4 regions of the Undibacterium sp. RuRC25W genome follow, and region 1 is predicted to be linked to each of the others. Evidence: predicted binding sites of a transcription regulator. Region 1 holds the regulator's gene; each other region holds the start of a gene.
The links. The regulator sigma-54, encoded in region 1, starts transcription at its own class of promoters, with help from an activator protein. The targets are predictions, from matches to a motif close to TGGCANGNAANCTGCTTT.
Positions count from the first base shown of each region.

Region 2: a site for sigma-54 is predicted at 4,238-4,255, ahead of glnA (type I glutamate--ammonia ligase). Genes of this name have one in related genera too.
Region 3: a site for sigma-54 is predicted at 3,430-3,447, ahead of ACO0KV_RS09935 (nitrate/nitrite transporter). Genes of this name have one in related genera too.
Region 4: a site for sigma-54 is predicted at 2,404-2,421, ahead of prpB (methylisocitrate lyase). Genes of this name have one in related genera too.

Region 1 is NZ_JBMPPD010000013.1:37,373-45,674, forward strand. It holds gene ACO0KV_RS08045 (cation:proton antiporter) at 1-1,197, opposite strand, end outside; gene ACO0KV_RS08050 (KpsF/GutQ family sugar-phosphate isomerase) at 1,407-2,381, shown strand; gene ACO0KV_RS08055 (KdsC family phosphatase) at 2,381-2,917, shown strand; gene lptC (LPS export ABC transporter periplasmic protein LptC) at 2,914-3,537, shown strand; gene lptA (lipopolysaccharide transport periplasmic protein LptA) at 3,576-4,142, shown strand; gene lptB (LPS export ABC transporter ATP-binding protein) at 4,162-4,926, shown strand; gene ACO0KV_RS08075 (RNA polymerase factor sigma-54) at 4,937-6,421, shown strand; gene hpf (ribosome hibernation-promoting factor, HPF/YfiA family) at 6,531-6,875, shown strand; gene ACO0KV_RS08085 (enoyl-CoA hydratase/isomerase family protein) at 7,040-8,134, shown strand.
Region 2 is NZ_JBMPPD010000053.1:3,941-12,242, reverse strand. It holds tRNA gene ACO0KV_RS17600 (tRNA-Ser) at 51-140, opposite strand; gene ACO0KV_RS17595 (rhodanese-like domain-containing protein) at 239-703, opposite strand; gene ACO0KV_RS17590 (bifunctional diguanylate cyclase/phosphodiesterase) at 782-3,730, opposite strand; gene glnA (type I glutamate--ammonia ligase) at 4,397-5,812, shown strand; gene ACO0KV_RS17580 (DUF4124 domain-containing protein) at 5,959-6,447, shown strand; gene glnL (nitrogen regulation protein NR(II)) at 6,525-7,601, shown strand; gene ntrC (nitrogen regulation protein NR(I)) at 7,683-8,302, shown strand, end outside.
Region 3 is NZ_JBMPPD010000018.1:20,226-28,527, reverse strand. It holds gene ACO0KV_RS09945 (Arm DNA-binding domain-containing protein) at 1-112, shown strand, start outside; gene ACO0KV_RS09940 (polysaccharide deacetylase family protein) at 504-3,191, shown strand; gene ACO0KV_RS09935 (nitrate/nitrite transporter) at 3,626-4,828, shown strand; gene nirB (nitrite reductase large subunit NirB) at 4,845-7,277, shown strand; gene nirD (nitrite reductase small subunit NirD) at 7,289-7,612, shown strand; gene ACO0KV_RS09920 (molybdopterin-dependent oxidoreductase) at 7,626-8,302, shown strand, end outside.
Region 4 is NZ_JBMPPD010000039.1:25,897-34,198, forward strand. It holds gene prpC (bifunctional 2-methylcitrate synthase/citrate synthase) at 61-1,215, opposite strand; gene prpB (methylisocitrate lyase) at 1,412-2,302, opposite strand; gene prpR (propionate catabolism operon regulatory protein PrpR) at 2,628-4,232, shown strand; gene ACO0KV_RS15815 (response regulator transcription factor) at 4,334-4,693, shown strand; gene ACO0KV_RS15820 (chemotaxis protein CheC) at 4,696-5,307, shown strand; gene ACO0KV_RS15825 (diguanylate cyclase domain-containing protein) at 5,307-6,296, shown strand; gene ACO0KV_RS15830 (putative selenate ABC transporter substrate-binding protein) at 6,377-7,270, shown strand; gene ACO0KV_RS15835 (phosphonate ABC transporter ATP-binding protein) at 7,270-8,139, shown strand; gene ACO0KV_RS15840 (PhnE/PtxC family ABC transporter permease) at 8,152-8,302, shown strand, end outside.

The sequences.
Region 1 (8,302 bases):
CATCCACTCATTGGCAGACAACTTCATCACAATCGCATCTGATTTCGCCAGAATCAGCGGAGAAGCCAACATAGACAACACCATTGACGCAAGAATCACCTGCATTAAATTGCTATCGATCAAATGCAAATCACCAATTTGATTCAATAGCACGAAACCAAATTCACCTGCCTGCGCCAAGGCAAGACCTGTACGAAGAGACACACTGGTTGAATTACCAAATACTTTTGCCAAACCGGTAATCAGCACTAATTTCAGCAAGAGTGGTCCGACAAACAGCAGCAATACCAACCATTTATTACCGACTACCACGCTAAAATTGAGCATCATGCCGATGGTAATAAAGAACAGTCCTAACAAGACATCGCGGAAGGGCTTGATATCTTCTTCCACCTGATGCCGGTATTCGGTCTCAGAAATCAGCATTCCAGCAACGAAAGCGCCCAGCGCCATCGACAATCCGGCTTTGTCCGTCAGCCATGCAGCGCCCAATGTAATGAGTAGCAGATTGAGCATGAATAATTCTTGCGAACGCCGCTTGACGACAATCTTGAACCAGGTACGTATCACCTTCTGACCAACGAACAAAAGGATGACTAGGACTAACACTGCTTTCGCGCTCGCCCAAGCTAAGGTTTGTACAATATTGCCATCGTGTGTCGCTAACGCGGGGACAAGAATCAGTAAGGGGACGACTGCAAGATCCTGGAAGAGCAACACACTGATGATTTTACGACCATGCTGACTTTCTAATTCAAGACGCTCAGTCAGCATCTTCGACACAATGGCAGTTGAGGACATCGCCAGAGCGCCGCCCAAAGCGAATGCACCTTCCCAACCGATATGAAAGAAGCCTGGCATCCACGTGGCAGTCACCCATCCCACCAGTAAGCTGACGATGATCGTCATCACAACCTGCGCCAGTCCCAGTCCGAAAACGTCCTTACGCATTGCCAGTAACTTCGATAGCGAAAATTCCAAACCTATTGAAAACATCAAAAAAACAACGCCAAATTCCGCTAATTCATGCGTCACGGCACCATCTTCAGCGACATTAAGACCAAAAGGGCCAACGAGAATACCTACCGTCAAATAGCCAAGGATAGGCGGCAATTGCAGCATACGAAAAGCCACTACCCCAAGGACGGCAGCAGCTAACAGAGCGAGAGTGGTATCAAGAGCATTCATAAGACGCATTATTGCCGATTTATGAGAAATTACTGTCGTTTTCCTAAGCAAAATTTACATTAATGCAGTCCATATTTTGCGATTCATCATCACTTCGTTACATCTGGCAAAGTTTTTGCTTTGTGGATTTCGTTTATACTGTCGGGATGAATGATTTGAACGCATCCTCCCTCCCAGACGCGCACACTGCCTCTGATGACGTCACGAACGACGCTGCCATGCGTGCTGTTGAGTTGGCGAGCCAAACTATACAAATTGAAGCTGATGCTTTAATTGCCCTACAAAAGCGCCTCAACAATGAGGATGCCGCAGGCTTCGCACACGCGGTACGGATGCTACTGCAATGTAAAGGCCGAGTTGTTGTCTCTGGAATAGGTAAGTCAGGGCATATCGCCCGCAAAATTGCAGCCACATTTGCATCGACCGGTACGCCGTCATTTTTTGTCCATCCGGCAGAAGCCGCTCATGGCGACTTGGGTATGGTAACGCCACAAGATGTCTTTATTGCCATCTCATACTCAGGCGAAGCGACAGAGCTGATGGCCATTTTGCCAATTATCAAGCGACTCGGTGTAAAACTGATTTCAATGACAGGCAATCCAGCCTCAAGTTTGGGTAAAATTTCAGATGTACATTTAAGCCTGCAGGTAGATAAAGAGGCGTGCCCACTCAATCTGGCGCCCACCGCCAGTACCACAGTAACGCTGGCTTTAGGTGATGCATTAGCTGTAGCCGTATTAGATGCGCGTGGCTTCCGCGAAGAAGATTTCGCCCGCTCTCATCCCGGTGGTGCTCTGGGCCGACGACTGCTCACTTATGTCAGAGATGTTATGCGTACAGGGGATGCTATTCCGAGCGTCTCACCCGATACCAAACTCACGTCCGCACTCCTTGAAATCACCAAAAAAGGGATGGCGATGACGGCAGTCGTCGATTCAGACCGCCATATTGTTGGTGTATTCACTGACGGTGATTTACGCCGCATGATGGAAGGTGTGTGTGATTTTACGCAAATCAGCATTGCTGATGTCATGCATCCTCATCCGCGCACAATTCGTGCCGATCAGCTAGCTGTAGAAGCAGTCGAGGTCATGGAAACCTACAGGATCAATCAAGTGCTGGTCGTAGATGAAGATAGCAAACTGGTCGGTGCGCTGCATATCCATGATCTGACAAGAGCAAAGGTAATTTAATGTCTGACGCATTCATAAAAGCAACAGCAAAAGCAGCAAAAATCAAGCTGATGATATTTGATGTCGATGGTATTCTGACGGATGGCAGCCTGCATTTTAGTCCTGACGGCGAAGCACTGAAAACGTTTAATGTTCTCGATGGACAAGGGATCCGCTTATTACAAAAAGCGGGTATCGCTACTGCAATTATCAGCGCCCGCAAATCTGCGATCGTTTCTAAACGCGCTTCAGACCTCGACATTACGCATGTCCGTCAAGGCATCCATGATAAAAAAACTGCCTTCTTTGAACTTCTGGCGGAATTGAATCTTACCAGCGACGAATGTGGCTTCATTGGGGACGACGTCATCGATTTACCAGTATTGACCCGTGTCGGATTTGCCGCAAGTGTCCCCAATGGCCATCCAGAAGTTCGCTCAAGAGTAGATTATGTGACCACGGCACTTGGTGGTAAAGGCGCTGCACGTGAGGTGTGTGACTACATTTTACGGGCGCAGAACAAATACCAACTCGCTTTAGCTGACTATCTGGCATGAAACCACAAATCACCATTGACCGAGCACAAATCTGGATTGCAGTAGCAGTCCTAGGGTTTATTGCGCTCGGAAGCTTTTGGGTGGAAAATGCGTTTCGCCAGAGTGGAGAAGAAGATGCACAAAAATCTTCCGTGCGCCTTGAGCCTGATTACTATGTAGAAAAATTCAACTTCATACGACTATCGAATAGCAACAAAGCGAATTACCATTTAACTGGTGAGAAGCTGATCCATCTGCCACGTACCGATCAGTATGAAATTACCAATCCACACATTAATAGCTTTGCCGATCAACGCACCGCAGTCACAATCATTGCAGCACGGGCTGTTGTAGATCAGAAATCCAATACAGTCCTACCGAAACGCGAACACGATATAGTGCGCCTGTATGACAACGTGACCGTTGAACGCCCAGAGGGCGACAACTCACATTTTATGCGTTTAGAAACAGATTATCTGATGTTGACCCCGGATGATGATTTAATTACTTCGGATCATCCCGTCACATTATTTACCCACGGTATAGAATCTCATGCAATTGGTATGGTCGCTAATAATTCAACGCAGCAACTGGAATTATTAAGCAAAGTACGCGCACGTTTAAAAAAACGTGTTGATTGAGAACTTACCTGACAAGAAACCCAATTAGAAAGTAAACCATGCGCCTGACTCTCATTTCTACTCGTCAGATTGTGAGCTCGATAGTATTTTTTGGCCTCTGCACTTCGGTAGTTTTATCGGCACACGCCGAAAAAGCCGATAGCAAAAAAGAAATGGTCATTGAAGCGGATCATCTGATCAGTGACGGCAAAACCAATGTCACCACTTGCTCTGGTGATGTGCACATCACCAAAGGGACCTTGGTCGTCAGCGCGGAACGTGCTGTTGCTAGCAAAACCCCTGATGATTTTCAAAACGTAAAACTCTACGCTAAGGCTGGGGGTAAGGTCAGGTTTCGCCAGAAACGCGACGGCGGGCCAGACCTGTGGGTAGAGGGTGAAGCTGAGCGTGCCGAATATGACGAAAAAACAGAATTTATTAAATTCATCTCTCGTGCCAAAGTACGTTACCTTGAAGGTAGCAAGGTCACCGACGAACAAGAAGGCGAGTATCTCTCTTACGATAGTAAAAACGATGTCTTTGTTGGCTCGAATACAAGCAATGGCACTGCTGTATCTGGCGGTGGAAGAATCCGTCTGACTATTCAGCCAAAGAACGACAAATAAAATATCAAAGAAATATAAGATGCCAACCAATACCTCAGAAAAAACCAGCACGCTGGTGGTAAAAGGCCTGCAAAAACGCTACGGCGCGAGGCAGGTTGTCAGAGATGTGTCATTGACCGTGAAGAGCGGCGAAGTTGTTGGCTTGCTTGGCCCTAACGGGGCGGGAAAAACCACCTCGTTTTACATGATTGTTGGCCTCGTCCCATCGGATGGTGGAAGTATTACCATAGACGGCATACCCGCCTCTGGACTGGCGATTCATGAACGTGCGGTCTTAGGTTTATCTTACTTACCGCAAGAAGCCTCAGTTTTTAGAAAACTCACTGTTGAAGAAAACATCCGCGCGGTTTTGGAGATACAAAAAGATGAAAATAACAAATTTTTATCTAAAGGTGTTATTCAACAACGACTAGATGCCTTATTGGCAGATTTACAAATCGAAAAAATCCGCGACAACCCTGCCTTATCTCTGTCGGGGGGGGAGCGGCGACGCGTCGAAATTGCCCGTGCTTTGGCAACAAATCCGCGGTTCGTCCTGTTAGATGAACCATTTGCGGGCGTTGATCCCATCGCGGTCATTGAGATTCAGCGTATCGTACGCTTTCTCAAAGAGCGTGGTATTGGCGTTTTGATCACTGACCACAACGTGCGTGAAACATTGGGTATCTGTGATCATGCCTATATCATCAATCAAGGTGCAGTATTAGCCAGTGGCAAGCCTGACGACATCATTGAAAATGAATCGGTCAGACGGGTGTATCTGGGAGAACATTTCCGGATGTGACGGAAGCATCATGAAACAAAGCCTGCAACTCCGCACTTCCCAGCATCTGGCGCTCACTCCACAATTGCAACAATCGATACGGTTATTGCAATTGTCGACCCTTGAGTTACATCAGGAACTGGAAACACTACTCATCGAGAACCCACTCTTGGAACGGGTCGATGATCCTATGGATAATGCAGTCAGGCTATTGGCAGATGGCGCAATCAATAGCACCAGTACAACACCTGATGCAGGCATGGAAATACCAGATTTACAAGCAAATACCACTACGTCGCAGGATTCACAATCTGACACTGAATTTGCAACGAATGACAGTGTCAGCGCAAACGAGGAAGACTGGAGCTTCAATGATGCGCCAGCAGGCCAATACAATGCCGAAGATGATGACGGTCAACGTCAGCTAGAAGCAGCGCACATTGGTCTGCGTGAGCATTTATCAGAACAAATGCGACTCAATTTGCGCGAACCGCGTGATTTGGCGCTGGTTGAACTCATCATTGATGCCATTGATGATAATGGTTATCTCAGCGAAACATTAGAAGAAATTCATGCGAGTCTGCCAATAGAACTGACTGTTGAGCTAGAAGAATTATCATTTGCGCTCTCTATGGTGCAAAGTTTCGACCCCGCCGGAGTCGGTGCAAGATGTCCGGCAGAATGTTTGGCATTGCAGATAAAACGTTTACCTCATATCCCATTCGTGACGCGTCGCTTGGCATTAAGTATTGTTGAAAATCAATTAAATTTATTTGCCCAACGGGACTTCACTAAATTAAAGAAAATTTTTGATTGTGATGATGAAGATTTACGTGAAGCACAGCTTGTCATCCGAACATGCAAACCACGCCCAGGCAGTGAATTTGCTAAAAGTAGTTCAGACTATGTCGTCCCAGATGTAATTGTCAAAAAAACGGCGAATGGCTGGCAAGTCGTACTCAATCAGGACGTCATGCCCAAACTGCGCGTGAGTAGCATGTACGCGAATCTGATGCGTCAGCATCGCGGCGAAAATGGTCTAAACACCCAACTCCAGGAAGCACGCTGGCTCATCAAAAATATGCGCCAACGCTTTGAAACCATATTGCGCGTTGCGCAAGCGATAGTAGAAAGGCAGCGTAATTTTTTTACGCACGGTGCAGTTGCTATGCGCCCCCTTGTTTTGCGCGAAATAGCTGATACACTAGGACTACACGAAAGCACAATTTCTCGTGTAACGACCCAAAAATACATGTTGACCCCACATGGCATGTTTGAGTTGAAGTACTTTTTCGGCAGCCATGTCGCGACGGAAACTGGGGGAGAAGCATCGTCCACCGCGATACGAGCACTCATCAAGCAGTTGATAGGAGCAGAAGACCAGAAGAACCCACTCTCTGACAGTAAAATTGCAGACATGCTGGGTGAACAGGGCATGGTAATTGCCCGACGTACCGTCGCCAAATACCGAGAAGCCTTGAAAATTCCTCCAGTGAGTATGCGTAAATCTTTATAAGTTTGTCCTTGTATTTACGGTTTAAATTGCTATATATGATTTAGCTCAAAACACTTCCGATGAAATGAGCGCATCATCATAGTATGGAACATTATTATAGGAGCACAGTATGAATCTCACCATCAGTGGACATCACGTCGAAGTAACTCCTGCAATTCGCGAATACGTACATACCAAGCTAGAACGGGTACGGCGTCACTTTGATCAAGTCATTGATATTGCCGTCATCCTGACGGTAGACAAGCTCCGAGAAAAAGAAAAACGTCACAAAGCCGATATCAATCTACACATCAGCGGAAAAGATATCCATGTTGAAAGTCTGGCGCATGATTTATATGCCGCCATTGATTCACTGGTCGACAAACTGGACCGTCAAGTCATTAAGCATAAAGACAAAATTCAGGAACATCAGCACGATGCAATAAAACATATGCCAGACCCGGCATCGGCATAATTTCCATCCCCTGAATAATCGGGGACATCAAAACAAAGGACGCTTTCTGGCGTCCTTTTTTGTTTATACCAAGCTCTTTGTTTAGCGATGTTGAAAGCACGTGACGTCTTGCCAACCAAAGCATAAAATGATTGCTTCATCACGATCAATTTATTGGTAATCCTATGAGCGAACACGTCCTGACATCCGTTAAAAATCATATCGGTTTTATTACGCTTGACCGCCCCAAAGCCCTTAATTCATTATCTCTGGACATGGTACGCGCGATGACTGCTAGCTTGCTCCAGTGGCGAGAAGATGAACACATCCGTGCCGTGTTTATTCAGAGTAGTAGCGAAAAGGCTTTATGTGCAGGAGGTGATATTCGCTTTTTTTATGACGTCGGAACAGCAACGCCGACGGGTGACAGCGCGCTATTAGAAGATTTTTTCACCGAAGAATATGCATTAAACCATTTAATTCATTTCTATCCAAAACCTTACATCGCGCTGATGAACGGCGTCGTCATGGGCGGCGGCATGGGCATTGCTCAAGCAGGCCCTGACACTAGCGTGCGCATCGTTACTGAGCGCACAAAAATGGCGATGCCTGAGGTAAATATCGGTTTATTTCCAGATGTCGGTGGTGGTTATTTCTTATCCCGCACACCAGGCCAAATCGGCACTTATCTTGGATTAAGTGGAGAGATCATTGTTGCTGCCGATGCCCTTTATGCTGGGCTGGCCGATGTGTTTGTTCCAACCACTGAAATCCCTGCTTTGATGGATTTCTTGAGCAATAGCGATGCGACTGATTGGCGTAAAGCGATTCACGATTTTGCTAGTGCGTTTGCGTCAAAAGTCGACCCAGCACAAAGCAAACTCGCCGCGCAACGTGCAGAAATTGATGCATTGTTCATTGGAGATAGCGTTCCTGTTATTACTGAACGCCTGAAAGCAAGCGACAGTACCTTTGCCCAGACGACCCTCGCAACAATGGCAAAACGCTCGCCATTACTGATGAGCGTCACGTTAGAACAATTGCGCCGCAGCGCCAGTATGTCAGTCTCAGATTGCCTGCGTATGGAAAGAACGATGGTGCGCCACTGCTTCAAACATGGCGAAGTCTTAGAAGGTGTACGTGCTTTAGTTGTCGACAAAGACAATCAACCACGATGGTCACCTGCAGACTTATCAGAAGTCACACGCGATATGGTAGTGGAATTCTTCACGCCAGTATGGCCAAAATACGCCCACCCATTGCGTTCGTTAGTGGGGTGATGGGGTAATGCTTCGGTGAAGTGACGTTGGTCGTTGATACCTAATCCAAAAGCCGCCCCTCCATTGCGCTTGCAGTAGAGGGGCGTTTTCTGCTTTCCATTTAGCGTAGCTAGTTTTGATTGTGCAATTACCTTTATCCGCTTTAGATAAAGCAATTTGTGCTTCACG
Region 2 (8,302 bases), on a different contig from region 1:
GGGAGACATGCGGGTTTTGGTGTTTCTTGGTACTGCTTGAAACTTAATCCTGGCGGAGAAGGGGGGATTCGAACCCCCGGTAGGGATAAACCTACGCACGCTTTCCAGGCGTGTGACTTAAACCACTCATCCACCTCTCCTGCATTTCGTCGTTGCGATCTTGCTACATCAGCGAAGCTCGCTATTCTAGCAAACTATTTCTCTATATGGAAGCTTTTGCCAGCGAATTATTCAATAATCAGGCACCGACCCAGGGTAAATCTTGGTAGCACCAGCCGCCAATGGTCTTTCTGTGTCCGTGTTCGTCTTTGTCGCCTTCAAAACCTTGCAAGATGTCATAGCAGTTTGTGTAGCCATGTTCAGTGGCCAATTTGGCAGCATGACGTGACCGAACACCTGAACGGCAAAGGAAGAGAATCGCAGTGTCTTGGTTGCTGGTGACTGTCTGGAGTTGTGTCAAAAACTCAGCATTAGGCGCGCCGCCCGGATATAAACTCCATTGCACGGCGAAATGTTGTTCGGGCTTAATCAGTACTTTTCCAATCCAGTCGCGTTCAGCATTAGTGCGCACATCGACTAATAATGCGGAAGGTGTTGATTGTAATAACTTATAGGCTTCAGACGGTGAGAGTGCGCCCGCATAAGGCAGGTTTTGTTCTTGTCCGCGATGGCGTCCAAGTTGCAGCAAAGAATGATCAGACATGCCTGAATCTCTTCATCAAGAATGGAAAAATAAGACTGATTATGCATGACTGTGAACCTTTTGCACAGTCACGCTTGTTCAGATGGCAAGGGCTTTTTGGGCGATGGCCAACTCGGGCGCGGGGCGACCGTAGAGATAGCCCTGAAAAGCATGACAATCCTGGCTTTGTAAGAAAATTCGCTGTGCTTCGGTTTCTACACCTTCCGCAATGACTGCCAGACCCAGACTCTTACCGAGTCCGATAATTGTTCTGGTAATTGCAGCATCATTCGGATCGATCAAAATGTCTCTGACGAAGGATTGGTCAATTTTTAGCTGATCCAGCGGCAGACGTTTTAAGTAACTTAAGGAAGAGTAGCCTGTGCCAAAGTCATCTAAAGAAAAACATACACCGTGGGCTTTGAGTTGATTCATCTTATTGATTGTTTCTTCAATATCGTCAACTAATAAACTTTCCGTCAGTTCTAATTTGAGCTTACTGGCGTCGATGCCGACCTCTACGATGGTGGACAAAACGCCGGAAACAAAATCCGGCTGGCGGAATTGTTTGGCGCTGACATTAACAGCCATCGTGAGTTGCATGGTTTCCGGATCTTGCTCCCACTTAAGCAATTGTTGGCAAGCCGTTTTAAGCACCCAGGCACCAAGTGGAAGAATTAATCCTGACTCTTCAGCGAGAGGAATAAATTCGGCAGGAGAAATCATGCCTTTAAATGGGTGTTTCCAACGCAGTAATGCTTCCGCGCCGATCAGATTGCCTGCACTATTAACTTGTGGCTGGTAGTACAGGATGAACTGCCCTTGACAGATACCGGTACGCAAATCGGCCTCCATTGCCGCTCGAGCTGTCACGATATTGAGCATGTCAGGATCAAAAAAACATAAGGTGTTGCCACCAGATGCTTTTGCTTCATACATGGCAACTTCGACTTGTTTGAGCAATTCGTTGGCAGAGTCGGTTTCAGCGTTGAAGATATCGATACCGATACTTGCTGTGGTGTGGTATTGCTGGCCGTCGATAAAGAAAGGCAACTTCAGTTGCTCGATAATTTGTGTGGCGTTTTTTTTGGCTTTAATCGCAGCGTCTTGCACGTGTTCATTGAGGCCTTCTAGAATCAATGCAAACTCGTCACCACCGATACGCGCTAGGGTGTCAGCGCGACCAATACTGTTGGCCAGTCTTTTAGCCACTTCCTGTAACATCATATCGCCAATTGCATGGCCGTTGATGTCGTTGATCGTCTTGAAATTATCTAGATCAAGAAAAAGGATTGCGCCGTGGCGCTTACTTCGACTGTTGTTAGCGAGTGCGTGTTGAAGCCGGTCCTGTAACAAGCGTCGGTTTGCCAAGCCAGTCAGTGGATCGTGGTAGGCGAGGTGTTCTAGTTTGGCTTCTGTTGCTTTACGTTGGGTGATGTCCTGCATCGTACCTACGTAATTCATCGTTTTTCCATCGGTGGACTGGACTGCTGTGATCGTCAGCCATTCGGGATAAATCTCTCCATTTTTGCGACGATTCCATATTTCTCCTTGCCAGAAGCCATTCTCTTTCAATTGTTCAGACATGTCGATGTAGTAACTTGCGCCATGCATCCCAGATTTGAGTAAGCTGGTTGTCTTGCCGATGGCTTCTTCTTTGGAGTAGCCGGTAATTCTGGTGAAGGCTTTATTTACTCTTAAAATGACGCGATTTTCATCGGTAATGACCATACCTTCCTGCCCTTCGAAAGCGATCGCAGCCACCCGCACATCGTCTTCAATACGCTTACGGGCTGTGATATCTTGTAATGTACCGATGCGCCGTAGTTCTTGTCCGCTGGACGTTTTATCGAGTTCAATTTGTGAATGAACCCAAGTTGTTTGACCTTCGATGAGTAAGCGAAATTCAGTTTCGCTATGAGTATTGCTGTTTATGCTCTCCCAATGTTCAATGGCTTGTCGCCGATCATCAGGGTGAATCTTTTTCAGAATAGTTTGACGGTCTAATTGAACGCCCTTGGCAATTTTAAGTATGCTGTACGCTTCATTGGAACATAAAATTTTGTGGTTGGCGTCTGCAACCCAACTACCTGTTCTGGAAATGCGTTGAGCACGACACAAGTCTGCTTCCCTGGCTGCTAGCTCATTGGTGCGGGAAGTAATGAGTGCTTCCAGACTGCGCTTCTGTTGCTTGCTGTTGAGTAATAACTTGACCATGCAAGCAACGATAAGACTGACCAGAAAAACAAGACTGCATTTGATGATCAGCGCGATCAGCGATCTATCGGCATCATTGAGTGCGACGTCGAGATACCAGAGGGTATTAGGTAATTTGATTGTTTGTCTGACCGCACTTTGATGATAAAAATGAGCACTTTTGTCTATACTTTGTTTTAGCCCTGTGGCGGGGTCGTATCGCCACAACTCATACTCATGCCCATGTTGCGCAAGTAAAGGGAGTTCTGTTTCTTTGATTATTTGTTGTAAAGGAATGACAACAGAGACCATTCCCCAAAAATGATTTTGGTCATTCTCTTTTTGAAGGAAAATGGGTAAGCGCCCAATGATACCAATACTTCCTCTGCGGAGCATGAGCGGTCCTGCCAAAGAAAGTTGGTTGGTCTTTTTTGCGATGATGGCTTCAGTCTTTCGTTCAGGATCGTTAAACAAGTCGATACCTAGTCCAAACTTTCTCCAGACCGTTGGCACGACCTTGCTTGTGATGCCATTCGGCGCAAGATATAAGGCAGCTATACTTGAGTGATACGATAATAAATGGTTCCCAAAACTCTCAAAATTATCGACGTTGCCGTTGTGATCCTTGATGAGAGAGGCGACCGCGTAAGTTGCAGACAGAGCGTGCGCCAACTTGTCCTCAATTTCCCGCACTTGTATGGTTGCCAGCCCTGAGGTTGAAAGATGTTCTTCAATAAGAGCACTTTGTTCGAGCCTAATAACAATTGAAGTGCCAACTGCAATCGACGCTAAGAACGTCCATATCGCAAAGAGATGAGAGTTGAAGGAGAACCTTCTGGAGATAGATGGCATATGATGTCTACTAATAGTCCTATCGGCGATGGAAACAGTCAAGTTTCATGTTAACTGCCGGATATTGTCATGCCGTCGTGTTAGCGCAATCATTAAGCGAACGATAGCTAATGGATAAATGAGAGTCAATCATGTTCGTTTCCAATCGGCACTGTTTCTGATGCGCATCAATCATTGACTAAAAAATGCCCATGAATGATCGTATTGATCATGCGAAGGTGAAGGTGAATATTGAGCGGATGACTTAAATATAACGATAGGGGTTTATGAAGTAGCATTGACGCCATTTTATTGATATCTGCCAGCGCCATGCACCAATGCACCAAAACGTGGCTATTTGCGTCGAGAAAGATGCGCTGCATTTATTTGGTGCAAATAAATTTTTTTGCACTCATTTAGTGCTGCATGTTTTTGGTGCTTACTTAAATAGTTGTCGCTGGAGTAATGAAAATAGAGAAAAACATGAATTTATGCATAAATTTATTTGTTTTTTGTTCGGCTGGAAGGTGGCATAGTTTCTGCTATGATTGATAGTTGAGTTTAGCCGATGCATGAAATTCGATGGGACAGAGGGTGATAGATACGCTCATTTCCTTCGATTAATATGGCTGGCGTAGTGCTCAGCAATTTCCGAATTTATTTTTAGCTCTATTTGAGGAGTTTCACATGGCAATGACAGCCGCAGAAGTCTTGAAAATGGCGAAAGACAACGAAGTTAAGTTCGTTGACTTTCGTTTTGCTGATACCCGAGGCAAAGAACAGCACGTAACTGTTCCAGTTTCCCAATTCGACATTGATAAATTCGAATCTGGTCACGCATTCGACGGCTCTTCCATCGCCGGCTGGAAAGGTATCGAAGCGTCTGATATGTTGTTGATGCCTGATCCAAACACAGCAAATATCGATCCATTCATGGAAGAAACAACATTGTTTATGCAATGTGACGTGATCGAGCCATCCGATGGCAAAGGTTACGACCGTGATCCACGTTCTATCGCTAAACGTGCAGAGGCTTACCTGAAATCCTCAGGTATCGGTGATACCGCTTACTTTGGCCCAGAGCCAGAATTCTTCATTTTCGACGGCGTACGTTGGAAAATCGATATGTCCGGTTGCTTTGTGAAGATTGATTCTGAAGAAGCTTCTTGGACAACAGGCGAAAAACTCGAAGGCGGCAACACTGGCCATCGTCCAACTGTTAAAGGCGGCTACTTCCCAGTGCCACCAGTCGACAGCTTCCAGGACATGCGTTCTGAAATGTGCCTGATTTTGGAATCCTTGGGTATTCCAGTTGAAGTACATCACCATGAAGTTGCTGGCGCTGGTCAAAATGAAATCGGCACCAAGTTCTCTACATTGGTTGAGCGCGCTGACTGGACACAAAACCTGAAATACGTTGTTTGGAACGTAGCACATACCTACGGCAAAACAGCGACTTTCATGCCTAAACCAATCGTTGGCGATAACGGCTCTGGTATGCACGTTCACCAATCAATCTGGAAAGATGGCAAAAACCTGTTCGCAGGCGACGGCTATGCTGGTTTGTCTGATTTCGCTCTGTACTACATCGGCGGTATCATCAAACATGCAAAAGCATTGAATGCGATCACTAACCCAGGTACAAACTCCTACAAGCGTTTGGTTCCAGGTTACGAAGCACCAGTGAAATTGGCTTACTCTGCACGTAACCGTTCTGCTTCTATCCGTATTCCTTATGTTGCTAATCCAAAAGGCCGTCGCGTTGAAGCACGTTTCCCAGATCCACTGGCAAATCCATATCTGTGCTTTGCTGCATTGATGATGGCAGGTTTGGATGGCGTGCAAAACAAGATTCACCCAGGTGAAGCTGCAACAAAAGATTTGTACCATCTGCCACCAGAAGAAGATGCATTGATCCCAACAGTATGTTCTTCTTTGGAAGAGGCACTGGATGCATTGAACAAAGACCGTGAGTTCCTGACACGCGGTGGTGTATTTAGCGACAGTATGATCGACGCTTACATCGAACTGAAAATGCAAGATGTTCAACGTATGCGTATGACAACGCATCCAGTTGAATTCGACATGTATTACTCTCTGTAATCCATGACGAGGTAAAGAAAAAGCGGGGGCAACCCCGCTTTTTTTCTTTTGTGCTTTCACGTGCTTTGTTACATCTGGTAAGCGGGAATTGTGTATCGCCCGAGCTTCGAATACACTACAAGTCTGTTCGCGACTATTGAATGCATATGACTCGATTATTGACTGGCCTTGTTTCCTTACTCTTATTGCAAAGCATTGCCTACGCGCAGACCGAGGTCTATCTATGCGTTGATGCAAATGGACGTAAAGAGTATAAAAATACCGGTGCAACCAAAGGGTGCAGTAAAGTCGAATTGCAGGGCATTACGCTTGTTCCTGCTCCCGCGTTGCCATCGCCCACCAAAAAAGCGCAGGGTAAATCTGCATCGAGCCCCTCAGATTTTCCAAAAGTTGACGACTATACGCAAAAATCGCGTGATTCAGATCGCAAGCAAATCTTGCAAGATGAGTTGAAGTCAGAGCAAAAAAAATTAGATGATCTGAAAAAAGAATACAACAACGGTGAACCGGAGCGATTGGGGGGGGAGCGCAACTATGCCAAATATCAGGAACGAACTGCGTCTATGAAAGACGATATCAGTCGGACTACAAAAAATATTGAAGCATTGCAACGCGAACTCAATAACCTGAAATAATGATGATGCACATGCTTTGCGTTTTTCAGGCATGATGTTTGCGTAAAGGTCGCTATGTGCGGCCTTTTTTTTGGACTATGTTGAAAAATTCTCTTACCCCATTTGCCGGACTTGATCTCCTAACGTCGGCTGTTATCGTTCTTAATGGCGAGGGCAGCATCGTCTTTGCGAACGCCGCTGCCGAAAGTTTATTAGATAGTTCTTTAAAAGCGCTGACTCACCAGAAATTAGGAGATCTTTTTCTTAATGCGAATGAATTGATCGCTGTATTTGAGCAAGCGGTAGCGCATCAATTTGCAGATAAACGCCAGGATTTGACTCTGGAGCGTGCAGGGCGGGAGCCTTTGCACGTGCACAGCATCGTAACGGCCTTAGATAATCCGGAGTTACCTGTACTGATTGAATTTCGTGAAAACGTTCAGCAACTCAAGCTTGATCGCGAAGAGCGTATGCTTGATCAGAATAAAGCGAATAAAGAACTTATCCGTAATCTTGCACACGAGATCAAAAATCCACTGGGCGGTATTCGTGGTGCAGCGCAATTGCTGGAATTGGAATTGCCCGAACGTCAGCTAAAAGAACTCAGAGAATACACGCAGGTCATTATCAAAGAAGCTGATCGCCTACAAACGCTAGTTGATCGTTTGCTGGCGCCACACCGACTTCCGCACATTGTTGGTGATGTTAATATCCATGAAGTGTGCGAGCGGGTAAGAAGTCTGATCGTTGCTGAGTTTCCGCAAGGCCTGACTATTGAGCGTGACTATGATTTGTCGATTCCAGAATTTCGCGGTGATAAAGAGCAACTGATTCAGTCGGTGCTTAATATTGCGCATAATGCCGCGCAGGCACTGAATGAAAGAATACGACAAGGGGACGCTTGTTTAACATTTAAAACGCGAGTCGTTCGGCAAATTACCGTAGCCAAGGTACGTTACAGGCTGGCATTAGATTTGCATATCATTGATAACGGACCTGGAATTCCGCCAGAAATCCGCAACCGAATTTTTTATCCCCTTGTATCTGGACGGGATGGCGGTAGCGGTTTAGGCTTAACTTTGGCACAAACCTTTGTTGATCAACACATGGGTGTGATTGAGTGTGAAAGTCGCCCTGGTTGTACTGATTTCCGGATCCTGATTCCGCTTCCTTAATGTAAGTAAGCGCATCAAGTGTGAGACGCCAAAAGTGTCATCATTAATCGCTACGTTGAAACCTAAGACTAAGATAAAGATATGAAACCAATTTGGATAGTGGATGACGATGATTCAATTCGCTGGGTAATCGAGAAGGCTTTGGCCAGAGAAAATCTGATCACGAAAAGCTTTACCAATGCGCGCGATGCGATGGTGGCCCTGCAATCCGAAGCCCCGCAAGTATTGGTTTCTGATATTCGCATGCATGGTGCTTCCGGACTTGAACTTCTGCAAACGGTAAAAGCAAAACACCCCGGTCTGCCCGTGATTATTATGACTGCATTTTCTGACCTCGATTCAGCAGTCGCGGCATTTCAAGGCGGTGCTTTTGAATATCTAGCGAAGCCGTTTGATCTGGATAAGGCCGTTGAACTGATTCGTCGTGCACTTGAAGAGAGCTTGCGTGAGGCGAATGTAGAACAGAGCATCTCAGAAACACCTGAAATTTTGGGGCAGGCTCCTGCTATGCAGGATGTATTTCGTGCTATCGGACGTTTGTCGCAATCAAATGTGACGGTCTTAATTACAGGTGAGTCTGGTAGTGGTAAAGAATTAGTCGCGCGCGCTTTACATAAACACAGCCCACGCTCAAATCAGCCTTTTATCGCCCTTAATACAGCGGCGATTCCAAAAGACTTATTAGAATCAGAACTATTCGG
Region 3 (8,302 bases), on a different contig from region 1:
TAACTTTGCTGGTTTTAAGTATTGGCGCATGGGCTACCGTGTTGAGGGTTCCGAGCGACCTATCGCCTTTGGAACGTATCCTAATATCTCCTTAAAAGAGCCAGAGAAGTAAGAACAGCGGCACAGGCACAAATTAAACGCGGAGATAGATCTGTCCTAGGCCAAGCGAATCGAAAAATCAACAAAGCGACTGGCAGCGCCAACGCCTTGGAAACTGTTGCACGCGCTTGGCACGCCAATTAACTTAACACATGGCAAAGTCGTACTGCAGCTCACGTCCGGCACGGCTTAGAAAAAGAGGCCTCTCCTTAATGCTGGCGCATTGACGGCAAGCATGGTGCAAAGGCAGATTGTTAAAGTTAATATTGTAGCGATGAATTTGCGTTAAGACTGCGGTGGGGTAGCGTTGGATTTAAATGTACTTTCACGCACGGTTGTCATTATTAAATTGTAATTTCACGATAAAATTCACTTTGCGATCACCTCTCTATTGTGGCTAAAAAGTGAAACATACCAAAACCATTGTCATCCTCCTTGCCAGCCTCTTAGTCGCTACTGGTGGAGCATGGCTTTATCATGCAAAACCTGCCGATAATGCCGTTGCTGGGACCAACGCACCTGCCAGCGATACCATTCTCGACACACAATTCAAAGGCATTCTATCCAATTACCAAAAAATAATCGTTCTGGTAGCGGATGAAGGCAAGCTATCTAAAACTGAGTTGGATGCCAGCGTCAGAGTGGGCCAAGTCATCTTTCATGAAAATCAGGACACTATTTCACAGCTCAAAACGAGCTTAGATGCGCTAGTCAGCTCAACGCAAGCAAACCGCTTTGAGACCATCAATCACTTGCTCGATTATGTCGAATCAGATCCAGCCCTGTTCGACGCCGATCGCCTGGCATTTAAAGAGGTCATGGCCGCTCTGCTCACGTCAGTGACCAAAGATACTTCACTGACGGCAATCAAAATGCATAAACGGATCTCGGAAGATCTGGATGCATTAAATGAGATTGAGCGTAATTATGAAAAAGAATTAGGCCAGATCTTCGGTCACTTTGAGCAGCGTGGTATTGTCTTAAAGAGAGAAAAATGGGATGCCTACGTTGCGCATTTGAAGCAGCAATATTCACGCGAAAAAATACTCAAAGACTATGGCACTGTGCTGCCTGCGCCGATCAGAGAGGAAGTCATTGAGTCTGATGCCAGCAAACCAGAACGCGAAATTTTCGGAAATCGACTGCCGTCAAAAACTGTCGTGTTCACCTTCGATGATGGACCGCATAAACAGTACACAGAAGAAATTGCCACCATCCTGAAAAAATATGGTGTTCCTGCGGTATTTTTTAATGTCGGGCAAAATCTAGGTGCCATTAATACCGATGGCAGTACCACACTCGCTGCAACGGCAAAGATCAGCCAAAAACTGCATGATGATGGCTTCGTGATTGGGAATCATAGTTTTAGCCATGCGCAATTATCCAAGCTCAGTGGCGACAATCTGAACAAAGAGATCTTTCAAACGGATACGCTGTTAAAGGCAATGGATACGAACCGTTCGCCCTTGTTCCGTTTCCCGTACGGTGCGCATAATCAGGAAGGCTTACAAGCACTGGAAAAAGGACACTTACAGTCAGTGATGTGGAATATCGACTCCTTAGACTGGGCGGATCCTATTCCAAGCTCGATTGCAGACCGCGTCTTGCAAGCCATTGAAAAACAAAATCATGGGATTATTCTATTCCATGATATTCACGACCGCGCAGTCAAAGCATTGCCCGTGGTATTGGACAAGCTCGTCGCCGATGGTTATCAATTTGCAGGATGGGACGGCAAAACTTTCACTGTCGTCAAAGGTAAAAATGCTGCACAAGATAAAGTCTCTGTGAGCCCAGGCTACAGCAACTCGTGGGCAATGGTGATTGGCATTAACGACTACGCCAAATGGCCTAAACTTCAATATGCTGTTCAAGACGCACAGAGTGTACGACAAGTATTGATTGAGAAACTGGGCTTTCCTTCCGACCATGTTTTCGCGCTACAAAATGGCGAAGCAACCCGCAATGGGATTCTGGCTGCATTCCATGATCGCCTCGCCAACCCGAATATCAAAAAAGATGACCGTATTTTTGTGTTCTTTGCCGGACATGGTGCGACGCGTAAGCTCAGCTCTGGGCGTGACTTAGGGTATATCGTTCCGGTCGATTCGGACCCCAATGCATTTGCCGCTGATGCGATCCCGATGACGGAAATTCAAAATATTTCTGAAAGTCTGAACTCCAAGCACGTATTTTTTGTGATGGATGCCTGCTACAGTGGGCTGGGGCTCACCCGAGGTGGTGCCGCTAACTATCTGCGCGACAACGCAAAACGGATTGGTCGCCAGATGTTAACAGCGGGTGGTTCTGATCAAATGGTCGCCGATGGTGGTCCGAACGGGCACTCGGTCTTCACCTGGACGCTCATGCAAGGGCTTTCTGGCAAAGCAGATCTGAACGGTGACGGCATTATCACCGCCACTGAGCTGGCGGCGTATGTCGCACCAGCCGTCGCCGCGGTGTCGCAACAAACGCCAGCATTTGGTAGTTTGCCGGGTTCAGAGGGTGGCGACTTTGTCTTTGAATTACCCGTCGAGAGCGAATTTATCAACACGGCCACGACCCAGTTATCGAATGATGCAATCGCGCTCAATACCAAGCTCGACTCCACCAGACCAGAAGCCGCAGTCAATGACAAAGGTAATGCAGCGCAGCCCAACACCGGTGTCAAAGTACGAGATTTACAGGGTGCAGTACAAACGCTGGTCACGCCGGTGAACACGCCACTCTCTTCACGGCAAATGGCACAACATGCGAATGACCGAGGCTTGCAGTACTACAAAGAAAAACAATACGCCGAAGCCAAAGCGCAATTTACCCAAGCACTGAAACTGCGTCCTGACTTTGCGCTTGCGGCCAATAATCTGGGTTTTGTTTACTACAAGCGCGACCAATTCGCAGAGGCAGCACGATGGTTTGAAAACACCATCAAGATCGATCCTTCAAGGGCGATTGCTTATCTCAACTTAGGCGATGCTTATGTCCATGCAGGAGATAATGTCAAAGCAAAAAAAGCGTATCAGACGTATCTTGAGCTCAGCCCGACTTCGCCTTCTGCGGTTTATGCAAAGAAGCAACTGGAGAAGCTGTAAATACTCTGAAGTCATCTCTGACGTGCCCACAACCACCATTTCTTTGCTGGGAATGGCATGTCAGATCAGGGGCGCAGCGCGTACCTATATTGAATAAACAACATAATATGCATTGAGCATTAAGGCCTCACCCCATTCAAGTGCAACACGATGTTTTTGCACTTCCTCAGTGCATTAATCATGCGCATCGGTCTTTGGCGTCTACCCTCCTCCCTCTGAAATACCCGTTTTTCTCACCTGGCACACATATTGCAATGCAACAGATGTGAGCACAACGACGTGCGAACAAGAATGCAAGGTGCGATGTCAACGGCGACAACGTGCGACAAGGACAATGGCGTCCCCTCGTAGAGAAAGTACGAGCGGATGCCTTTTTTTATTGTTTCGCGCAGCGTGTCTTTATTGTGATCCGCTGCTTTAGCTAGGAGATTCTCATGGATCGTAGTTTTTGGCGCTCCGGCCACACGCCGACATTATTTTGCTCATTCCTGTACTTTGATCTGAGTTTTATGGTCTGGTATCTGCTGGGGCCAATGCAAGTGCAGATTGCTACAGCGCTCGGTTTATCAACGCAGGCCCGCGGATTCATGGTGGCAACGCCTATCTTGGCAGGTGCCCTATTACGCGTTTTCATGGGTTTTCTGGCTGATCGGGTGGGGACAAAGCGCGCTGGCGTTATTGGACAGATCGTCGTGATTGCGGCCTTGCTCTGCGCATGGCAATTTGGCATCCATAGTTTTGCGGGCATCATGTTTTTGGGCCTGTTTCTTGGGGTTGCTGGTGCCTCGTTTGCGGTGGCATTGCCGCTGGCATCTCGCTGGTATCCACCGCAACATCAAGGTACAGCGATGGGTATTGCAGGTGCGGGCAATTCAGGTACGGTACTGGCGGCTTTATTTGCGCCGATGTTAGCGACCGCGCTCGGCTGGCAAAATGTGTTTGGTGTTGCGTGCATTCCGCTCGTGCTGTTGCTGATCACCTATTCACGCTTCGCAAAAGATGCGCCTGGCACTTTCATGAAAAAGGATGTGAGCGACTACCTGCGCATGCTGCGTGACTCGGATGCATGGTGGTTTATGTTTTTCTATTCCCTCACGTTTGGTGGGTTTTCTGGATTCGCGAGTGCGCTGCCTGGTTACTTCCATGATCAGTTTGGCTTTGATCCTAAAACAGCAGGATTGGCAACGGCAGCATGTGTGTTCGCTGGCTCGGTGATGCGTCCACTCGGTGGTGTGTTAGCTGATCGTATCGGCGGTACAAAATCGCTGCTGGTCGTGTTTGCAAGCACCTCCGTATTGATTGCTACTGCAGGCTTTCATGTTGGTGGCTCAGTCGGCGCGCTGACGCTGTTTATCATGGCGATGCTGTGTCTAGGTGCTGGTAACGGTGCGGTGTTTCAGTTAGTACCACAGCGTTTCAGTAAAGAAATCGCTGTCATGACAGGCTTGATTGGTATGGCGGGTGGGATTGGCGGCTTTGCCCTCGCAGCCAGCCTTGGTGCGATCAAACAAGCCACTGGCGACTATTCTGTAGGATTATGGTTATTCTCTTTCCTCGCGGCATTAGGATGGGTCAGTCTGAGTGGTGTGAAAGCCCGTTGGAGAACAAGCTGGTCCGCAGGTATGGTTCGCGTCTGACGATGAAAGGTACACTATGAAAAAGCTTAAATTAGTCGTCGTTGGTAACGGGATGGCGGGTATCAGAACAGTGGAAGAATTACTCGCCATTGCGCCGGATATGTATGAAATTACTATTTTTGGGAATGAACCGCACCCCAACTACAACCGTATTCTCTTATCACCTGTGTTGGCTGGAGAACAGGATTTTAAAGATATCGTACTTAACCCTGTGTCTTGGTATGAGGAAGCAGGAATCGATTTACGTATGGGATGTGCGGTGTCCAAGATTGACCGGATTAAACGCCAGGTCATTACTGATGATGGTAGCTGCACACCGTACGATCGTTTGTTGATTGCTACCGGATCGACGCCATTTATTCTGCCGGTGCCGGGCAATAAACTCGATGGTGTCATCAGCTATCGTGATATTCATGACACGGAAACTATGATCGAGACAGCACGCATTAAAAAAAATGCGGTCGTCATCGGTGGTGGATTGCTGGGTCTAGAAGCAGCGAACGGCCTTCGTTTGCGTGGCATGAATGTGACCGTTGTCCATCTGGCTGAGTGGTTATTGGAACGTCAGTTAGATAAAACTGCAGGAAAGCTGCTTCAGCAATCGCTACAAGAGCGTGGCTTAGATTTTTTGATGGGAGAAGTGACTGAAGAAGTCATCGGCAATGAAGAAGGTAAAGTCAGCGCTGTACGTTTCAAGAGTGGCACCACCATTGATGCAGATCTCGTTGTCATGGCCGTGGGCATACGCCCAAATACGGCACTGGCAGAGGCAGCCGGCATTTACTGTCAACGCGGGATTGTCGTCAGCGACGCATTGCAAACCTATGATCCGCGCATTTATGCCGTGGGCGAATGCGTCAGCCATCGTGGTGTGGCGTATGGCCTGGTTGCGCCGCTGTTTGAGCAGGCAAAAGTGTGTGCGAATCACTTGGCACAAATGGGTATAGGACGCTACCTTGGCTCGTTCCTGTCCACAAAACTCAAAGTCACTGGCATTGACTTGTTTTCAGCAGGTGAGTTCATGGGCAAAGAGGGCAGCGAAGAAATCGTGCTGTCTGACCCAGCAAGTGGCATCTATAAAAAATTAGTCATCAAAGATGATCAGTTGATCGGCGCCTGTCTTTACGGTGACACCACTGATGGTGGTTGGTATTTCAAGTTACTCAAAGAGGGGCGAAAACTGGGTGAACTGCGTGATCACATCATGTTTGGCGAATCTAATGTCGGTGATGTGGGCGTGCAAGGGCAAAGTCGTGCCAACCAGATGCAAGATACAGATGAGGTCTGTGGCTGCAACGGTGTCTGCAAAGGTACGATCGTCAAAGCGATCAAAGACAAGGGACTGTTCACCCTCGACGATGTCAAGAAACAGACCAAAGCTGCCAGTTCGTGCGGCTCCTGTACTGGATTAGTTGAACAGATTTTATTGAACACGGTGGGCAGCAGTTTTCAGGAAACACCAAAAACCAAAGCCATCTGTGGTTGTACCGACCGTAATCATGGTGAAGTACGCAAAGCGATTCGTGAACATCACTTGTTAACGCACAAGAGTACTTACGACTTTCTTGAGTGGCGCACACCCAATGGCTGTGCGACCTGCCGTCCTGCGATCAATTATTATTTACTATCGACGTGGCCACACGAAGCCATCGATGATCCGCAAAGTCGCTTCATTAACGAACGTGCGCACGCCAACATTCAGAAAGATGGAACATTCTCAGTCATTCCACAAATGAAAGGTGGCGTCACGAATGCATCCGAATTGCGTCGCATCGCTGATGTAGCTGATAAATATGCGATACCTATGGTGAAAGTAACTGGTGGTCAACGGATTGACTTGTTAGGCGTAAAGAAAGAAGATCTGGTCCATGTCTGGTCCGATCTAGGAATGAATTCTGGCCATGCTTACGGCAAATCAATTCGTACAGTCAAAACCTGTGTCGGTATCGAATTCTGTCGATTTGGGACGCAAAACAGTACCCAAATGGGAATCGACTTAGAAACGATGCTGGCCAATATGTGGTCTCCGCATAAAGTAAAACTAGCGGTATCTGGTTGTCCTCGTAACTGTGCTGAAGCTGGCATTAAGGATGTCGGTGTGATCGCTGTCGATAGTGGCTGGGAATTGTACGTTGGAGGAAATGGCGGCATCAAGACCGAAGTCGCACAGTTTTTAGTGAAAGTAAAAACTGCTGAGGAAGTCAAAGAATATGCCGGTGCTTTCTTGCAGTTATACCGTGAAGAAGCCTATTACCTCGACCGCTCGGTGCATTATATTGCCAGAGTAGGCCTTGACTATATCAAAGCAAAAGTCGTCACCGATCATGCGCAACGGAAAGTGTTGTATGAGCGCTTACTTTATTCGTTAGACGGTTTGCCTGATCCATGGGCCGCTCGTATCAAAGGAGCGCAGCGTCATGAATTCATTCCATTAAAAGTCATCGCGTAAGGAAAAATGAAATGAACATCATCAAAGGTGAATGGGTACACATTTGTCAGGTGGACGATATTCCTGAACTGGGCTCCCGCGTGATTGAACGGGCTGATGGCAATATTGCTGTGTTCCGTACCAATGGCGATAAGGTTTTTGCACTACTGGATCGCTGCCCACATAAAGCAGGGCCGCTTTCTCAGGGGATTGTTCATGGCGAGTCAGTGACCTGTCCACTCCATAACTGGCAAATTGACCTGAGCAGTGGTGAAGCCAAAGCGCCGGATGTTGGATGTGCACGGCACTTTCCTGTGAAAGTGGAGTCAGGTCAAATTTTTCTCGCATTACCTTAGTCAGGATTAAGACATGCAGACAATGCCGACAACGCGGATAGTGCCAACAATGCGAACAATCACCAAATCAACCTGCTGTTACTGTGGGGTGGGGTGTGGCGTACTGATCGAATCTGAGGGGGATCGCGTGGTCGGGATTGAGGGCGACCCCGATCATCCAGCCAACTTTGGCAGACTATGCAGTAAAGGTTTGTCATTGCCACTGACTGTCAGCAATGATACTGGGCGCGCTTTATATCCTGAACTGCGGATCGATCGTACCTCGCCACGTCGCCAAGTGGATTGGGAATCAGCACTGGAAACGGTCGCACTACGTTTTTCTGACATTATTCGTTTGCATGGTCCTGATGCTGTGGCGTTTTATGTATCAGGACAATTGCTCACAGAAGATTATTACGTCTTCAACAAACTAGCAAAGGGATTGATCGGTACCAATAATATCGACACCAATTCCCGTCTGTGTATGTCAAGCGCCGTTACTGCCTACAAAATGGCCTTTGGCGCTGACGCACCACCTGGTTGTTATGAGGATTTAGAACACGCGACAACCGTGTTATTTGCGGGCAGCAATATAGCTTATGCCCATCCGGTCTTGTATCGCCGTCTGGAAGCCGCTCGCGAGAAAAACCCCGATGTCAAATGGATTGTGATCGATCCACGGCGCACAGATACCGCAGCAATGGCAGACCT
Region 4 (8,302 bases), on a different contig from region 1:
CAGTCTTCAAAGGCGATATACGCGTCTTTTTGTGCGACTGTGGTGCGACGATTTCAATACTTACTTACGTTCGTTCAAAGGTACAAATTTCAAATCTTCAGGGCCAACATAGTTAGCACTTGGACGAATGATTTTGTTATCGATACGCTGCTCAATGATATGCGCCGCCCAACCTGAGGTACGTGCAATCACAAACAATGGCGTAAACATTGCCGTCGGTACACCCATCATGTGGTAAGACACTGCAGAGAACCAGTCCAGATTCGGGAACATTTTTTTGATATCCCACATCACTGTTTCGAGACGCTCAGCAATATCAAACATTTTTGTTGAACCCGCTTCCACGGACAAGTCGCGCGCCACTTCTTTGATCACTTTGTTACGTGGATCGGAGATCGTGTACACAGGATGACCAAAACCAATCACTACTTCTTTGTTTTCGACGCGTTTTTTGATATCTGCTTCTGCTTCATCAGGATTGTCGTAGCGCTTTTGAATTTCAAATGCCACTTCATTTGCACCACCATGCTTAGGACCACGCAACGCACCGATCGCGCCAGTAATAGCGGAATGCATATCGGATCCAGTACCAGCAATCACGCGGCCAGTAAATGTGGATGCATTAAATTCGTGTTCTGCGTACAAAATCAGCGATGTATGCATCGCTTTTTCCCAAGATTTGCTTGGTTTTGTTCCGTGCAAGAGGTGCAGGAAATGGCCGCCGATGGAATCATCATCAGTTTCTGTATCGATACGCTTGCCGTTGTGGCTGAAATGGTACCAGTAGAGCAACATAGAGCCGAGCGAAGCCATCAGTCGATCAGCGATATCGCGTGCACCTGGCACATTATGATCATCTTTTTCTGGCAATGTGCAACCCAAGACGGATACGCCTGTGCGCATCACATCCATTGGGTGTGAAGATGCTGGCAGTGTTTCTAATGCCGCTTTCAGGTTGGCTGGCAAGCCACGCAATGCTTTTAATTTGGTTTTGTAGGCAGCTAATTCTGCACCAGTTGGCAATTTACCATGCACCAACAAATGGGCAATTTCTTCAAATTCGCAGGCATCTGCTACGTCAAGAATGTCGTATCCGCGGTAATGCAGATCGTTGCCAGTTTTACCTACGGTACACAACGCAGTATTACCCGCGGTTACACCTGACAAAGCGACAGATTTTTTTGGTTTGAAAGTGCTTGTTGTTTCGGTTGTCATCGTCTTCTCCAGATTTTCAAAAAAACACTCGCCGCGGAGACCCAGATACGCACAGAAAAGCAAAAGAGCAGATTGATCGTCCTTGCATTTCCTGTACCTTGGCTCAGCAAGAGAGGTTAAGGATTGATATGCGTTCACCCTCAACCAGAAAAGCGGTCACTATTATTTCTGTGTTGAGAGCGGGGATCTTCAAAATTTATTTCACTTTTTGCTGGGCAAACAATGCATCCAGTTTTTGTTCGAAATCGTGGTAATTAATGCGATCGTACAGTTCCATGCGTGTTTGCATTGTATCGACCACATTTTTTTGCGTGCCATCACGACGGATTGCTGTATAGACGTTTTCAGCTGCTTTATTCATTGCACGGAATGCCGACAGCGGATAGAGAACTAAGCCAACATCAGCGGATTTCAGCTCTTCAACCGTGTACAAAGGTGTCGATCCAAATTCTGTAATATTAGCCAGAATAGGTACTTTGACTGCGTTCGCAAATTGCTTGTACATCTCCAGTTGCGTGATCGCTTCTGGGAAAATCATATCAGCACCAGCTTCAACACACATCTGCGCACGCTCAATCGCCGCCTCGAGTCCCTCGACGGCCAACGCATCTGTACGCGCCATGATGACGAAGTTTTCGTCAGTACGGGCATCCACTGCCGCTTTAATACGGTCAACCATCTCTTGTTTGGTAACAATTTCTTTGCCGGGACGATGACCGCAACGTTTCGCGCCAACCTGGTCTTCAATATGCATCGCAGCTGCGCCAAATTTGATCATTGATTTGACAGTACGGGCAACGTTAAACGCGGAAGAACCAAATCCAGTATCGACATCTACCAGCAATGGCAGATCACAAACATCCGTAATACGACGTACATCTGTCAAAACATCATCCAGATTAGAAATACCCAGATCTGGCAGGCCCAGTGAACCAGCGGCAACACCGCCACCAGATAAGTAAATCGCCTTAAAACCAGCGCGCTTGGCAAGCAAGGCATGGTTAGCGTTGATTGCGCCTACGACTTGTAATGGTGATTCTTCTTGCATTGCCTTGCGGAAGGCAGCACCTGCGGAGTAATTACTCATATCGTGGTTATCTTTCAGGTTAGTGAGGCCTCAGTTTTGTCGCAGATGAGGTGCAACATGTTGCTATCAGCCCCGTATGTTGAACAGAATTCACTAAGCATAATGCAATCAGCGTGCCAATCCAGACTGGCTGCGAGATAGATTAGTCGTACTTTCATAAAAATCAAGGACTTAAAACATACCGACACCACATTAGCGGTTGCCTTCCCACCTCATTACGTTTCATAATAATGTTTCAAATGAAATCAATGAAACATCAAATGCAACAATTTTTGAAACGCAACACAAAACATGCCTGTCAATGCGATTTAACACCTCAGAATCCATGAAATCAAACACGCCATCACGCGACCCACAAGACAGACCCGTCATCTGGACAGTCTCAATTTCAAGATTATTTGACATGTTTCGGGACATTATGGTGGAGTACGATGCCAATGCAGACATCGTTCCTTTGTACATGGGATTTGAAGAAGCAGTGCAACACATCCGCGAGCGCCTGCAGACAGAGCGCTGCGATGTCGTCATTGCAGCAGGATCAAACGGTGCCTATCTCAAAAATCGCCTCCCAGTGCCGGTAGTGATTGCCAAAGCGAGTGGCTTTGATGTGATGCAGGGCTTAGCCAGAGCCCGCAAAGTCTCTGCCGAAATAGGTATTGTCACCTACCAAGAAACCATGCCAGAACTGGCAGACTTCAAAACCACCTTTGGTTTCGATTTAGAGCAAAGAACTTACGTCACTGAAGAAGACGCACGAGCTCAGATCAGCGAACTGAAAGCCAGCGGCATCCGCGCGATTGTCGGCGCTGGATTGATCACAGACCTAGCAGAAGAAGCAGGCCTGACAGGCATATTTATGTATTCAGCGACATCCATACGGCAGGCATTTGATGATGCACTGGAGTTAGCCCGTCTGACACAACTGGAATCAAATCGCGGCCGTCGTCATGCAGCAACTGACTCCTTACGCGCTAGGCACGACATACGCGATCTGCGTGGCGAATCGCTTGCAATGCAAGCAACACGACGCGCCATCTCACTGTATGCACGCTCACCCGCCACGGTTTTACTGCAAGGTGAGACAGGGACAGGTAAAGAGCTCGCTGCCCAAGCAATGCATAAAGAAAGTGCGCGCGCTCGATATCCGTTCGTGGCCGTGAATTGCGGCGCGATCGCCGAAAGTCTGCTGGAGTCAGAATTATTTGGTTATGAAGAAGGCGCTTTTACAGGATCTCGACGTGGAGGGCACGCCGGGGTATTTGAAGCAGCCCATCGCGGTACGTTATTTCTGGACGAAATCGGCGAAATGCCACTGAGCCTGCAAACTCGCCTTCTGCGTGTACTTGAGGAACGCGAAGTTGTCAGAGTTGGTGGCACAAGACCAATTCCAATTGATATCCGCATTATCAGCGCAACGCATTGCGATCTCGATACCCGTATTAAAGAAGGCCTTTTCAGGGCAGATTTATTTTATCGGTTAGCAGTTTTACGCTTACAGATGCCAACCCTGCGCGAGAGAACCGAAGATATTTTACCGCTCGCGGAGTGGAGTCTCAAACACGCCTTAGCTAGCATCGGTGCGCGCCCTCATCTTAACCTTCACGCTCAGATCAATTCGTGCCGTCATTTATTCGAACAATATAGCTGGCCCGGGAACGTCCGGGAAATGCGGAATATGATGGAACGTCTGGGATTATTTTTAAGTGCAGAGCCTTTACAGGCACTCACCGCCGCTTTCGCGCGAAAGATTCTTCCAGAACTCGATGCGCCTTCCATAATGAACAAAAATCCAACTCTGCAAATAAGCGACGAGATAACGGATATTTCCTTGGAGCAAGTAATGGAAAAATTCAACAATAACAGGGAAGCGGCAGCTGCATTTCTTGGAATCAGCCGCACAACCCTCTGGCGAAAGCTCAAGAAACACTAATTGAGTGGATTACATGTAAATTTTCTGAAACTGTAATGTAAAATGAGAATAGAACGGATTTATCACAAATAACATTGTCAACTTGCAACCCAATAAAACTCATGACAAAACTTCTCATCGTTGATGACAGCAAAGTATCACGGATGGTGATACGAGCCCATATAAAAGCAGCACAACCCGACTGGGAAATCATCGAAGCCGGTTGTGGCGAAGACGCAATCAAAATCACCGCAGAGCAGCATGTTGATTTTTGCACAATGGACATTAACATGCCCGGCATGTTGGGCACCGATGCCGCAGAATTGATACTACAAGCGCACCCGGCGATGCGCATCGTGATCTTCTCCGCCAACGTTCAGGATGCGATGCAAACGCGCGCTAACTCATTAGGCTCAATTTTTGTCTCGAAACCTGTCACAGAAAAGTCGATAGCTATTGTTACCAATTACTTCCTAAGCTAAAAATGATCTCTCTAACTGAACTTCATCTGGACGCATTGAGTGAGATATTCAATGTTGGCGCCGGCAGAGCTGCGGCAAGTCTCTCAGAGATTGTCGGAGATGAAGTTCTTCTTTCGGTTCCCTCTGTAGAGATTCGCAAATCGTCTGAAATTGACAAGGAGGTGATGGGTCTCAATAGCGAACGCTTTGGCGCTGTTCACCAAACTTTCACTGGCGCATTTGAAGCTGAAGCTATTCTACTTTTCACCGAAGCACACGCACTCGAAATTGTGCGCGACATGATGGGCTCACAAATCAGCCTTGAAGACCTCGCTGAATTCGAACAGGAAGCAATGTGCGAATTAGGTAATATCATCCTCAATGCCTGCTTGTCTGCAATGGCAGATATGCTAAGCATTCCTCTTAACTGCTCACTACCTGATTACACTGTGTCCACAGTTGAAGAAATTTTTCAACGTGTTAGCACCAACGAAGATGAGCCTTACTTACTACTGTTGCACATTGATCTCGCTATTGAGAAACGCCATTCGGAAGGTCATTTAATTTTCGTTTTGAGCTCAACGTCCTTGCGGGACTTGGTCGCACAAATCGAGCACTTTCTAGGGGCGATTTAATGTCTGTCTTAACACCCCCATCGTCACTGTTGATGGAAGAGATTTTCAACTCAATTAATCTGGGATTAATCGTTGTAGACAAGCATAAAAAAATCACCGTTTGGAATAACTGGGTTGAAAAACATAGTGGCACCAAGGCAGTTAACGCGTTAGGCAACAATATTGCTGACGTTTTTTCGGAAGCACCCAGCGCAGCGTTCATCACAGCGATCACCAACACGATCAATTATGGATTACCAGTGGTACTTTCTAATGCGCTGCATCGCTCTCCCCTGGCCTTATTTGCGCGAGGGCATGAGCAAAACGAAAAACGGTTACCTCAATCTATTTCGCTCACGCCAATCAACATAGAAACAGAGCGCTGCTGCCTAGTACAGATCACAGATTCAACAACATCCATTAAGCGCGAAAAAATTCTCCGCACACATTCTGAACTCCTCAAAAAAGAGGCAACGACTGATGGTTTAACAGGGATATATAACCGTCGTTTTTTCGATGAGCATTACAAGATCGCGCTCGGGCAGACACTACGCCAACATATCCCGCTCTCAGTTTTCATGATTGATATCGACTTCTTTAAAGAATTCAATGATTGCTATGGCCACGTAGTCGGTGATAACGCATTAATTGAAGTCGCCAACGTACTAAAGAAACAATTGCAACGTGTCGGCGATGTCGTCGCCAGATTTGGCGGAGAAGAATTCGTACTACTGCTACCAAATATGGACCAGGCATCAGCGACATTATTTGCGGAAAAAATCAGGCAAGCTGTTTGGAATCTGAATATCCCACATGAAAAATCTCGCATCGGTGGGAGAATCAGCATCAGTATCGGCCACAGCACACTGACAGGTAACACTGCCAACGATCCGAGACAGTTATTAAATACGGCCGATGCCGCCCTGTACAGTGCAAAACGAGGCGGGAGAAACCGATCCTTCTTTCTGAACCATCCGCAATCAGAAGATATCGCCGAAACAAAGTCCTGATAATTTTTGCTAGACTCTGCCTATTTTTCAGTTTTGGTATAAGCTGTTTACTTTATTTTCTTCCAACGGAAATTTGATTTATGACCACATCAACTATGTCGCGTCGCGTTTTTAGCGCGTTGGTAGCAGCTGGAGCCCTGAGCTTAAGCGGCGTATGCACAATCAGCATGGCGCAACAAGCAACATCACAGCAAACATTGCGTGTCTCAGCGATTCCGGACGAAGCACCAACCGAACTACAAAGAAAATTCAAACCACTGGGTGCCTATCTGGAAAAAAAACTCGGCATGAAAGTAGAGTTCATTCCAGTTACAGACTACGCAGCATCCGTTGAGGGTTTAATTAATCACAAGCTTGATATGGTGTGGTTTGGTGGTTTTACATTTGTCCAAGCGAATGTTCGCAGTAAAGGCCAAATCATTCCTCTCGTTCAACGCGAGGAAGATGAGAAATTCCAGTCCGTTTTTATCACAACCAAAAACGATATTCACAAGCTGGAAGATTTAAAAGGAAAGACGTTCACTTTTGGATCGGAATCCTCGACGTCTGGCCATTTAATGCCGCGTTCCTATTTGCTGGCAGCAAAAATTAATCCTGACACAGACCTCAAGCGAATCGCCTTCTCTGGTGCGCATGACGCCACTGTTGCTGCCGTTGCAGGTGGCAAAGTCGATGCTGGCGCCTTGAATATCTCCGTCTGGGAAAAATTAATTACCCAAAACAAAGCCGATACCAAGCAAGTGCACGTGTTTTACACGACGCCAGGTTATTTTGACTACAACTGGTCAGTCCGCGCAGATATGCCAGTTGAAGTGCAGAAAAAAATCAGCGATGCTTTTTTAGCGTTAAATCCGAACGATCCGCAGGAAAAAGAAATTCTGGATCTGCAACGGACCAAACGTTTTATCCCGACCAAAGCTGACAACTACAAAGCAATTGAAGCAGCAGCACACAATGCTGGGCTCCTGAAGTAATGAATCAAGTACTACCGCACCTCCAATTGCAGCAGCTCTATGTACAGCATCCCGCGAGCGGCAGTGTGGAGATACCGGGCAGTGCTCTGGATGATTTACAGTACTTAAAGCGCTACGCCCTGCAGAACATCAACATCAATGTTGAACAGGGCGAGCAAATTGCGATTATCGGCCCCTCTGGGGCAGGTAAAACCACGCTCCTGCATACGATGGCGTGCGCCTATCGCCCGCACTCCGGAACAGTATCAATCGATGGAGCGCAGGCTTGGGCGCTGTCTAATGGAGAAAGACATCACCTGCGTCGCAAACTCTTCCTTGCGCCTCAAACCCCACCACTTCCCCCGCGACAACGGGTCATTACCTCCGTCCTAGCAGGTAGACTACCCTTGTGGTCATTTGCTACCGCACTGCGTAGTCTGATAAAACCAGCTGATCCAATGGCTGCCTATCAAGCTCTATCGCGGTTTGATCTGGAAGATAAGCTGTACGCACATGTTGATCAACTGTCCGGAGGAGAACGTCAGCGATGCGGTTTAGCGAGATTACTTCTGTCCGACGCACAATTATTACTCGTTGACGAGCCTTTATCAGCGCTCGATCTGCGCCTGGCAATTCAAACCCTCGATACGCTGCAAGACGAGGCACAACGCAGAAATGCGAGTTTAATTTGCAGCCTGCATCAAGTAGATCTGGCACGCAGTAAATTTAAACGCATCATCGGCTTACGTGACGGCAAAATCTTTTTCGACAGTAGCACGGTCGACGATCAAATGATAGCCGACTTATACCAGCATGCCCGTGATGAGGCACCTACTGACCAAACACGCGAAAACCTGTATACAGCCACTAACAACCCTCGCTGTTTCTGACATACCGGCAACATGCTAGCCAACTCACATTCCTATTCATCCGACATCCTCCGCGACCCATCATGGCGCGGACGCATCACCGCTTGTTTGCTTGCTCTCTTGTTACTCTGGCCAGCACTCGTGGTGACAGAATTCAAACCATGGGAATTAATCGATGCACAAA